Regions from separate parts of the Roseateles cavernae genome, predicted to be linked through region 4. Evidence: predicted binding sites of a transcription regulator. Region 4 holds the regulator's gene; each other region holds the start of a gene.
What was found. Region 4 encodes sigma-54, which starts transcription at its own class of promoters, with help from an activator protein. Its sites were predicted from a motif close to TGGCANGNAANCTGCTTT; they were not measured.
Positions count from the first base shown of each region.

Region 1: ABGI63_RS01035 (TorF family putative porin) is a predicted target of sigma-54. The motif match lies at 942-959, and genes of this name have one in related genera.
Region 2: ABGI63_RS13515 (PEP-CTERM sorting domain-containing protein) is a predicted target of sigma-54. The motif match lies at 998-1,015, and genes of this name have one in related genera.
Region 3: ABGI63_RS04835 (pilin) is a predicted target of sigma-54. The motif match lies at 1,438-1,455, and genes of this name have one in related genera.

Region 1 covers NZ_JBDPLH010000001.1:215,053-217,248, reverse strand. Annotated here, with positions in the region: gene ABGI63_RS01040 (YifB family Mg chelatase-like AAA ATPase) at 1-751, opposite strand, end outside; gene ABGI63_RS01035 (TorF family putative porin) at 1,009-1,728, shown strand; gene ABGI63_RS01030 (P-II family nitrogen regulator) at 1,749-2,087, shown strand; gene amt (ammonium transporter) at 2,135-2,196, shown strand, end outside.
Region 2 covers NZ_JBDPLH010000004.1:11,835-14,030, forward strand. Annotated here, with positions in the region: gene ABGI63_RS13510 (DUF8811 domain-containing protein) at 1-209, opposite strand, end outside; gene ABGI63_RS13515 (PEP-CTERM sorting domain-containing protein) at 241-957, opposite strand; gene ABGI63_RS13520 (erythromycin esterase family protein) at 1,426-2,196, shown strand, end outside.
Region 3 covers NZ_JBDPLH010000001.1:1,009,571-1,011,766, forward strand. Annotated here, with positions in the region: gene ABGI63_RS04830 (diguanylate cyclase domain-containing protein) at 1-672, shown strand, start outside; gene ABGI63_RS04835 (pilin) at 932-1,381, opposite strand; gene ABGI63_RS04840 (MBL fold metallo-hydrolase) at 1,607-2,196, opposite strand, start outside.
Region 4 covers NZ_JBDPLH010000001.1:1,161,439-1,163,634, reverse strand. Annotated here, with positions in the region: gene lptB (LPS export ABC transporter ATP-binding protein) at 1-416, shown strand, start outside; gene ABGI63_RS05520 (RNA polymerase factor sigma-54) at 421-1,926, shown strand; gene ABGI63_RS05515 (bifunctional diguanylate cyclase/phosphodiesterase) at 2,012-2,196, shown strand, end outside.

The sequences.
Region 1 (2,196 bases), 950 kb from region 4:
CCAGCGCCTGCTCCTCGTCCAGCGGCGGCAAGAGGCCCAGCAGGCGCTGGGCCAGCATCGATTTGCCGGTGCCCGGCGGGCCGATCAGCAGGAGGTTCAGCGCGCCGGCGGCGGCGATCTCCAGCGCCCGCTTCGGGCCGGCCTGGCCCTTGATATCGCGCAGATCGGGGGCCACATCCGGGGCCAGCGAGACGGTGGCGGGGCGGGCGCGCTGCAGCGCCGCCCCCTCGCCGCCCGGGCTCAGCGCGGCCACCAGGTCCAGCAGATGGGCGGCGCCGAACACCGCCACGCCGCCGACCAGGGCTGCCTCGGCGGCGTTCGCCTCGGGCAGCACCAGATCGCGGGCCAGGCCCGACTGGCGCAGCGCCAGGCTCATCGCCAGCGCGCCGCGCACCGGCCGCAGCTCGCCGGCCAGCGACAGTTCGCCGGCGCACTCCAATGCGGCCAGGCGCTCGCCATCAATCTGCTCGCTGGCGGCCAGGATGCCCAGCGCGATCGGCAGATCGAAGCGGCCGCCCTCCTTGGGCAGGTCGGCCGGGGCCAGGTTGACCGTGATGCGGCGGTTGTGCGGGAAGCTCAGGCCGCTGTTGAGCAGCGCGGCGCGCACCCGCTCGCGCGACTCCTTGACCTCGGTCTCGGCCAGGCCCACCAGCGTGAACATCGGCAGCCCATTGGCCAGATGCACCTCGACGCTGACCGGCGCGGCGGCCAGCCCGTCCAGCGCCCGGCTGTGTACGACGGCCAGAGACATAGCCTCCTCCCCGGGACCGGTGCGTACCGATCCTGGGTGGATTCTGCACGTTTGCCGCGCCGGGCGGGCCGCTGTCGGCGCACCAAGGGAGTGCCTGCACCAAGTGCGGGCATCGAGCGCGGCCATCCTCTTTTGGTGCATCGCTGCCCGATCCGGGCCTCTTTCCCGGTTTCGCCTGGGGCGCCGAGCCTGGCACGGAAGCTGCAATCCCCGGATCGAACCTGCTTCCTCCCCATCCAAACAGCTAGGAGTCCCGCATGAAGTTGATTCTTGCCACGCTTGCCGCCGCCATGACCCTTGGTGCGCTGCCGGCCCAGGCCCAGGACGCATCGGTCGCCTTCAACGCGAGCCTGACCAGCGACTACCGCTACCGCGGCATCTCGCAGACCCGGCTGAAGCCGGCCCTGCAAGGCGGGCTGGACTATGCGCACCCGAGCGGCTTCTATGTGGGCGCCTGGGGCTCGACGATCAAATGGGTCAAGGACGTTGGCGGCGACGCCAAGGTCGAGGTCGACCTCTACGGCGGCTACAAGACCGAGATCAGCAAGGGCGTCACTCTCGATGTCGGCCTGCTGACCTATATCTACCCGAGCAACAAACTGCCGACCAGCGCCAACACCACCGAGATCTATGGCGCGCTGAGCTACGGCCCGTTCACGGCCAAGTATTCGCATGCGGTCACCGACACCTTCGGCAACCCTGACAGCAAGAACAGCTGGTATGCCGATCTGTCGGCCAGCTTCGAGGTGATGGACGGCTGGATGCTGGCGCCCCATGTCGGCTACCAGCGCATCGACGGCCCCTTGCGCGGCCAGGCCTCCTACACCGACTATTCGCTGGCGCTGTCCAAGGACTTCAGCGGCCTGGTGCCCAGCATCGCGCTGGTCGGCACCGACGCTGACAAGGGCTTCTACACCGTCAAGGACAAGTTCCTGGGCAAGAACGCGGTCGTGGTCAGCGTCAAGTACAACTTCTGAAACCGTGTGAGGAGAACGCAATGAAACTGATCACCGCCATCATCAAGCCCTTCAAGCTTGACGAAGTGCGCGAGGCGCTGAGCGCCATCGGCGTGCAGGGGCTGACCGTCACCGAGGTCAAGGGCTTCGGCCGCCAGAAGGGCCACACCGAGCTGTATCGCGGCGCCGAGTACGTCGTCGACTTCCTGCCCAAGGTCAAGGTCGAGGCGGCGGTCGACGATGCGGTGGTCGAGCAGGTCATCGAGGCCATCGAGGCTTCGGCCCGCACTGGCAAGATCGGCGACGGCAAGATCTTTGTCTCGCCGCTGGACCAGGTGGTGCGCATCCGCACCGGCGAGACCGGGGCCGACGCGCTCTGAGCTTCACCGATCACAAGACTAGACAGACAAATCCCCGGAGATTCTTCATGAAGAAACTACTTGCCAGCCTGGCGCTGGCTGCGGCGGTGTTCGCCCCTGCAGCCTGGGC
Region 2 (2,196 bases), on a different contig from region 4:
TGGGCCAGCGGCGGATCGGTCAGGCGCACGGCCACCTGCACAGTGCCGGTCTGCTGGCGCAGCAGGGAGTTGCGCTGCTGGGTTTGCGGGCTGGGCAGCGCGAGCGCTGCCGCCGTGTTGGGCAAGGGGGTCTGGGCGACGGCAGCGCCCAGGGCTGCCATCGCGGCGGCGCTCAGAAGGGCGTGTCTTGCGGTACGGGAACTGAACATGGAGATCTCCTTGTTGCAGAAGCGGGTGGCGTCAGGCGGCGGCGATCATGGGCGTGCGCGGGGCGCGCCGACGCGAGGAGGCCCACAGCCCCAGGCCGGCGGCCAGCAACAGGCCCATCGTGCCGGGCTCGGGCAGCTCGGCATTGGTGGCGCCGGTCAGCTCGATGAAGTAGCTCAGTGGCGACTCGCTGCCGCTGTCAAAGCCACTCCAGCCCGCCAGCGCGCCGGCACCCGGGGCTCCACCCAGCACATCGGTGAAGCCGCCGGCCAGAAAGACCGGCAGGCTGCTGGCATCCTGGGCGGCAAAACCGCCGATGGCGACGGCCAGGTAATAGATGCCGTCGCTGATCGGTCCGCTGGCGTCTCCGGCCGGCAGCAGCGAGGTCAGGCCCATGCCGTCATCGTCGTTGGTGTAGACGCCCAGGCCAGCGGCGTCGAACAGATAGAGCGCGGTGTCGAAGCCGGTGTCTAGGGTCTTGGCCGAGAAGCTGGCGGCATCGCTGATGCGGATCTTGTAGAGATCAACCTGGTGGCGCGGGTTGCCGCCGACCGGCACGCTGGCGGTCAGCGCGCCGCCGATGCCGCTCAGGCTGTTGAAGCCGCTGTCATAGGTGGTCTGGGCCGTGCCCAGCAGGTCGCCGGCGCCCGGGGCAGTCTCGTTCCAGACGAAACCAGCCATTGCGCCGGTAGGCAGGCTGAGGGCGGCGGCTGCGGCGAGCAGCGCGGCGATCTTCTTGATGGGTTTCATGAGGCAAGCTCCTGTGAGGGCGCGAATCCGCGAGGGACCAATGGCAATATGTGTGGCACCGTGACCAAGCGTTCGCCGGTTCTGATCGGTCCCCGTACTGCCCATGCGGACCTCGTCGTCGGAACTTGCGCTGCCTGCCCTGCTGCGGCCGCTGAGCCGCAGCTCACCATGCCGCGAGGCCCGACGATAAGCCGCGCATCGCACTTCGCACATCGCCGGACTCCCCCACATTCAAGGGGGTGGGGTCAGGGCTTGTCAGTGCGCGCAATAGGGTCCGGCCGTGACTTTCTTCACAGTGAAAACAGGCCGATAAACCGGGGCCAAACCGCCGCCGGACGGGGTCTGCTCCTAGGGAATGTCCCAGGTCGGTTTTGCGGCCCTCGCGACGCTGCAGCCGGCCCGCAGCGTTAATGCGCTCTTAAACCCAGTCCCTCTAAGCTGGCCGTCTATCCAGACGGAGGACGGGCGATGAGCGGACGAAGACAGTGGCTGGCAGCCGCGCTGCTGGCGGCGATGCCGGTGGCGCCGGCCTTTGGCGATGTGGCGATGAGCTGGGTTGGCCGGCATGCCCAGGCGATGCCGGCGGCCACGCCGGCCGAGATCAGCGACGCGCAGCTGCAGGCCTTTGGCGCGGCCGTCGGCTCGGCGCGGGTGGTGGCGCTGGGTGAGCAGACCCATGGCGGGCGCGAGGAGTTCGAGCTGCGGCTGCGGCTGCTGCGCTATCTGCACGAGCACAAGGGCTTCGATGTGCTGCTGCTGGAGAGCGGGGTGTTCGATATCGCGCTGCTGCAAGAGGCCATGCAGCGCGGCGAGAAGCTCGACGCGCTGGCGCCCGGCAAGGTGTTCTACATGTACTCGAAGAGCGATGCCGGTCGCAGCCTGCTGCGCTATCTGGACGAGCGCCAGGCCGGGCCACGCCCGCTGCTGCTCTCGGGCATAGACAGCCAGCTCAGCGGCGAGCTGAGCCAGCGCGAGCTGCTGCCGCGGCTGAAGGCGCGTCTGGGCGGTGCCGAGCCCGACTGGCCGCTGTTCGAGCGTCTGGCGGCCGCGCTGTTCGCGCTCGAGCGGCGCGCGCCGCCGGTCGCCGAGCAGCAGCGCTTCGAGGCGCTGGCCGAGCGGCTGCGCGGCCGGCTCTGTGCCGGCAAGCACCGTGGCGAGGACGGCCTGCTGTGCCGCAGCCTGGCCAGCCTGCAGGCCCAGGCCGCGACCCTGTGGCGTGGCGACTATCAGCGCGACCAT
Region 3 (2,196 bases), 150 kb from region 4:
GAGCGGGCCAGCTTCGAGACCGAGGCCGAGGCGGGCGGCGTGAAGCGCCTGCTGCGCGCCGACTACATCCCCGATCTGCTGGAGGACGGCTCGGTGGCTGGCGTCTACACGCTGGCCACCGACATCACGGCGGCCAAGCTGGTCGAGCAGCATCTGGATCGCCTGTCCCGCGTCGACGAACTGACCGGCCTGCCGAACCGACGCCAGTTCGACGAGCGACTGGACGAGGCGCTGGCCCGCAGCCGGCGCAACGCCCAGGGCCTGGCGCTGATCTTCCTGGACATCGACAAGTTCAAGCAGATCAACGACGGACTCGGCCACGCGGCCGGCGATCAGGTGCTGCAGGAGTTCGCCCGGCGCCTGAGCCGCTGCGTGCGCAGCACCGACATGGTCGCGCGGCTGGGCGGCGACGAGTTCGTGCTGATCCTGGAGGGCCTGCACCAGCCCGACGAGGCCGAACTGGTGGCCGGCAAGATCCAGCAGGCGATGCAGGCGCCGGTGCAACTGCCCACCGGCCCGCTACAGCTGGCGACCAGCATGGGGATTGCGGCGTATGGCGGCGGGCCAGACGACTTGCCGGCTGGGGCCGAGTTGCTGGCCCGTGCGGATGAGGCGCTGTATCGGGCCAAGGGAGCGGGGAGGGGGTGTTTCAGGTGGGCGGGGCGGAGCTAGCTATTGCGAAATAGCGCCGCTATTTGGACGCAATTCGGTTCCTCGCGGACGGCAACAAGGTTGATCGCGAAAACAGGCCCCTGTCTTATGGCGCGACGAGCGACAGAAGTCCATTGCGCATGGCTCCTGCTCGACTCACTCAGGAACAAGAAAACAAAGAAAGCGCCCGAAGGCGCTTTCTTTGGAGAGGGTTTCAGTTCAGACAGCAGTAAAAGCTGGCTGTATTTTGCCCTATGGTCACGTATGGAGTCGGCGACCCTTACACGTTGCCCTTGATCAAGTAATTCTTCACTGCATCAGTGGTGACGTTGGTAGCATTTACCGTCCAGACGATATTCGAATTGGTATCGTTGGCTGCAAAGTTCGGGCTGACGGTGAACGTCACGGCGCCGGTGGCACCGATACCGGCGGCCAACGTTGCGGTGATAACGCCATCCGCGACGGTTGCTTCAGTAATTTCCTTGCTGGGGGTATAGCCCGGAATGCCGGGTTGACCGGTGTCGCAATTGGTCAGTGCGCCTTGCTCTTGCGCACACAAACCGATCGCCGTCTTCAGGGAGTTCAAGCTGCCCAGCGCAGCGGCAGCCTTGGACTTGGCGGTGTAATCCTTGTACTGCGGAATCGCCACAGCAGCCAAGATACCAATAATCGCCACGACGATCATCAGTTCGATCAGGGTGAAACCTTGTTGGACGCGCTTCATGCTCATGATGGGGACTCCTGGGAAGAAAAGAAATGCATTGAGGGGTAGAGACACTCCCCCTGAATGCAGGGGCCGTGCCAGGCTTTTGATCGCCTTTGTTGTGACGGATCTCACGAAATTTCGGGGGATTGCGGGCTTGGAACGACCATTTTGGTCACCCGGGGCCGCGCGTTTTGTCCTGGCTTCGGGGATCTGACCATTTTTGTCAGTCGGCCCGGCGGCCGGCGGGGTTCAGAGGCTCAGGATGTCGCCGGCCCTCAGCGCGCTGATGCGATGCGGGCTGCTCAGAGCACCGATCTCGCTCATCACCGCGTCGATCTCGCCGGGCTTGATATGGGTGATATGAACCGCGACGCTGCCGCCCAGCTGGGCCAGCTCGCGGCCCAGTGCGGTGGGGCAGAGATGGCGGCTGATGCGGGCGAGTTGGCGCTCGTCGTCACCAAAAGCGGTTTCGATCACCAGATGGGCGACCTTGATCTCGGAGAGGCGCTGCCACAGCGCCGGGTTGGGGCCGGTGTCGCCGGTGTAGACCCAGTGGCCGGCGGCTGAGTCGACTGCGAAGCCGACCGCCGGCACCGTGTGCTCGGCATTCAGCACCTCGATTTCGCGGCCGCCCAGCTTCAGTCGCTGGCCGATCTCGAAGGCATGCAGGCTCAGCACCGGATGCTCGGCGCTGGGCAGGCGGGTGAAGTCGGGCCAGATCACACCGTTGAAGATGTGCTGGCGCAACGCGTCCAGCGTGGCCGCCAGCGCGTGGACCTGGATAGGCGGGCGCCCGGCCTGGGCACGCAGGCGCAGCACGGCGTCGGCCAGCAGGCCGA
Region 4 (2,196 bases):
AGAACGGCCGCGCCTGGTCGAGCGCCCGCATCAACGAGGCGCTCGAAAAGTTGCTGGACGAGCTGAGCATCGAGAAGCTGCGCGACAGCCCGGCGCCGGCGCTCTCCGGCGGCGAGCGCCGCCGTGTCGAGATCGCCCGTGCGCTGGCCACCCAGCCGCGCTTCATCCTGCTGGACGAACCCTTCGCCGGCGTCGACCCGATCGCGGTGCTGGAGATCCAGCGCATCATCCGCTTCCTGAAGAGCCGCGGCATCGGTGTGCTGATCACCGACCACAATGTGCGCGAGACCCTGGGCATCTGCGATCGCGCCTACATCATCAGCGAGGGCACGGTGCTGGCCGAGGGCACACCGCACGAGATCGTCGACAACGCCGACGTGCGCAAGGTCTATCTGGGCGAACATTTCCGAATGTAAGCCCATGAAGCAAAGCTTACAGGTCCGCCTCAGCCAGCATCTGGCGCTCACCCCCCAGCTGCAGCAATCGATCCGCCTGCTGCAGCTGTCGACGCTGGAGCTGAACCAGGAAGTCGAGCAGATGCTGGCCCAGAATCCGCTGCTCGAAACCGAAGAGGAATCCCCCGACGCACCGGCCGCGGCCGAGCTGCCCGAAATCCGCAAGGCCCAGGACGAGATCGGTGCCGACAGCGGCGCCGGCGAGCCCGAGACCACGCCCGAGATCCAGGCCGAGGACTTCGGCGCCACCGAGCGCGAGGACTGGGAGAACGGCACCGAGCGCGATGACTTCGACGGCATCCGCGAGCTGCCGAGCAACAGCGGCTCCGGCAGCGGCGACGAAGACGGCGAGCGCCCCGAGCAGGACTCGCCGGGCCTGAGCCTGCAGGAGCACCTGAACCAGCAGCTCGCGGGCATGATGCTGAGCCCCGAGGACCGCGCCGCGCTCTATGTGCTGATCGAGTCGCTCAACGAGGACGGCTATCTGGAGGACAGCCTCGAAGAGCTGGTCGAATCCCTCGCCGGCGATTCGGATGCCGAGGCGCGCGACGAGTTGCTGGACCGGCTGCGCTGCGCGCTCAAGTGGTTGCAAAGCCTCGAGCCGCTGGGCGTCGGTGCCCGCGACCTGCCCGAATGCCTGATCCTGCAGCTGCGCGCACGGCCGCGCAGCGAGGCCCAGGTGGTGGCCATCCTGGTGTGCAAGCAGCATCTGGAGCTGCTGGCCAGGCGCGATCTGAAGAAGCTGATGGCGCTGACCGGCGCCGACGAGGCCTTGCTGCGTGAAGCCCAGGCCCTGATCACCAGCCTCGAGCCCAAGCCGGGCCGCCAGTTCGCGCGCGGCCAGGCCCAGGCAGTGATCCCGGACGTGATCGTTCACAAGGTCGGCCGCGAGTTCCGCGTGATGCTGAACCCCGAGGTCGCACCCAAGCTGCGCATCAACGAGCTCTATGCCCAGGCGCTGCGTGCCACCCGCGGCGGCGTCAGCAACTCGCCGCTGGGCGCCCAACTGCAGGAAGCGCGCTGGTTCATCAAGAACATCCAGCAGCGCTTCGACACCATCCTTCGCGTCTCGCAAGCCATCGTCGAGCGGCAGAAGGGTTTCTTCACCCATGGCGAGCTGGCGATGAAGCCGCTGGTGCTCCGAGAAATAGCCGACGAGCTGGGCCTGCACGAGTCGACCATCTCCCGGGTGACGAATGCCAAGTACATGGCGACCCGCTTCGGCACCTTCGAGCTCAAGTACTTCTTCGGCTCCGGCCTGAACACCGAGGCCGGCGGCAATGCCTCCAGCACGGCGGTGCGCGCGCTGATCAAGCAGTTCGTCGCGGCCGAGGACGCGGCCAAGCCGCTGTCCGACAGCGCGCTGTCGAACATGCTCGAAGAGCAAGGCATCCAGGTCGCCCGCCGCACCGTCGCCAAGTACCGCGAAGCCCTGAAGATCGCGCCGGCGAATCTGCGCAAGGCCATGTGAGGCGACACAGGCGCTGCGCCTGTTGATACATATCAAGAGCGCCAAGAGGGTCAGCGGCTATCGTGCCGTTCCTGCCCTCCAGCTCATGCACAACGCCCATCTCAGCCCCCATCGCCCGGAGAGACATTTCCTGCGCCAATGGCTGGCCCTGCTCGCCGCCGCCAGCCTGGCCTGGATCGCGGCAGCCTGGTGGCTGCAGGCCGAGCGCAGCGCCCTGCACCGGCATGAGGGCGAGAAGCTGCAGGTGCTGGTGCAGACGCTGGACGGCAT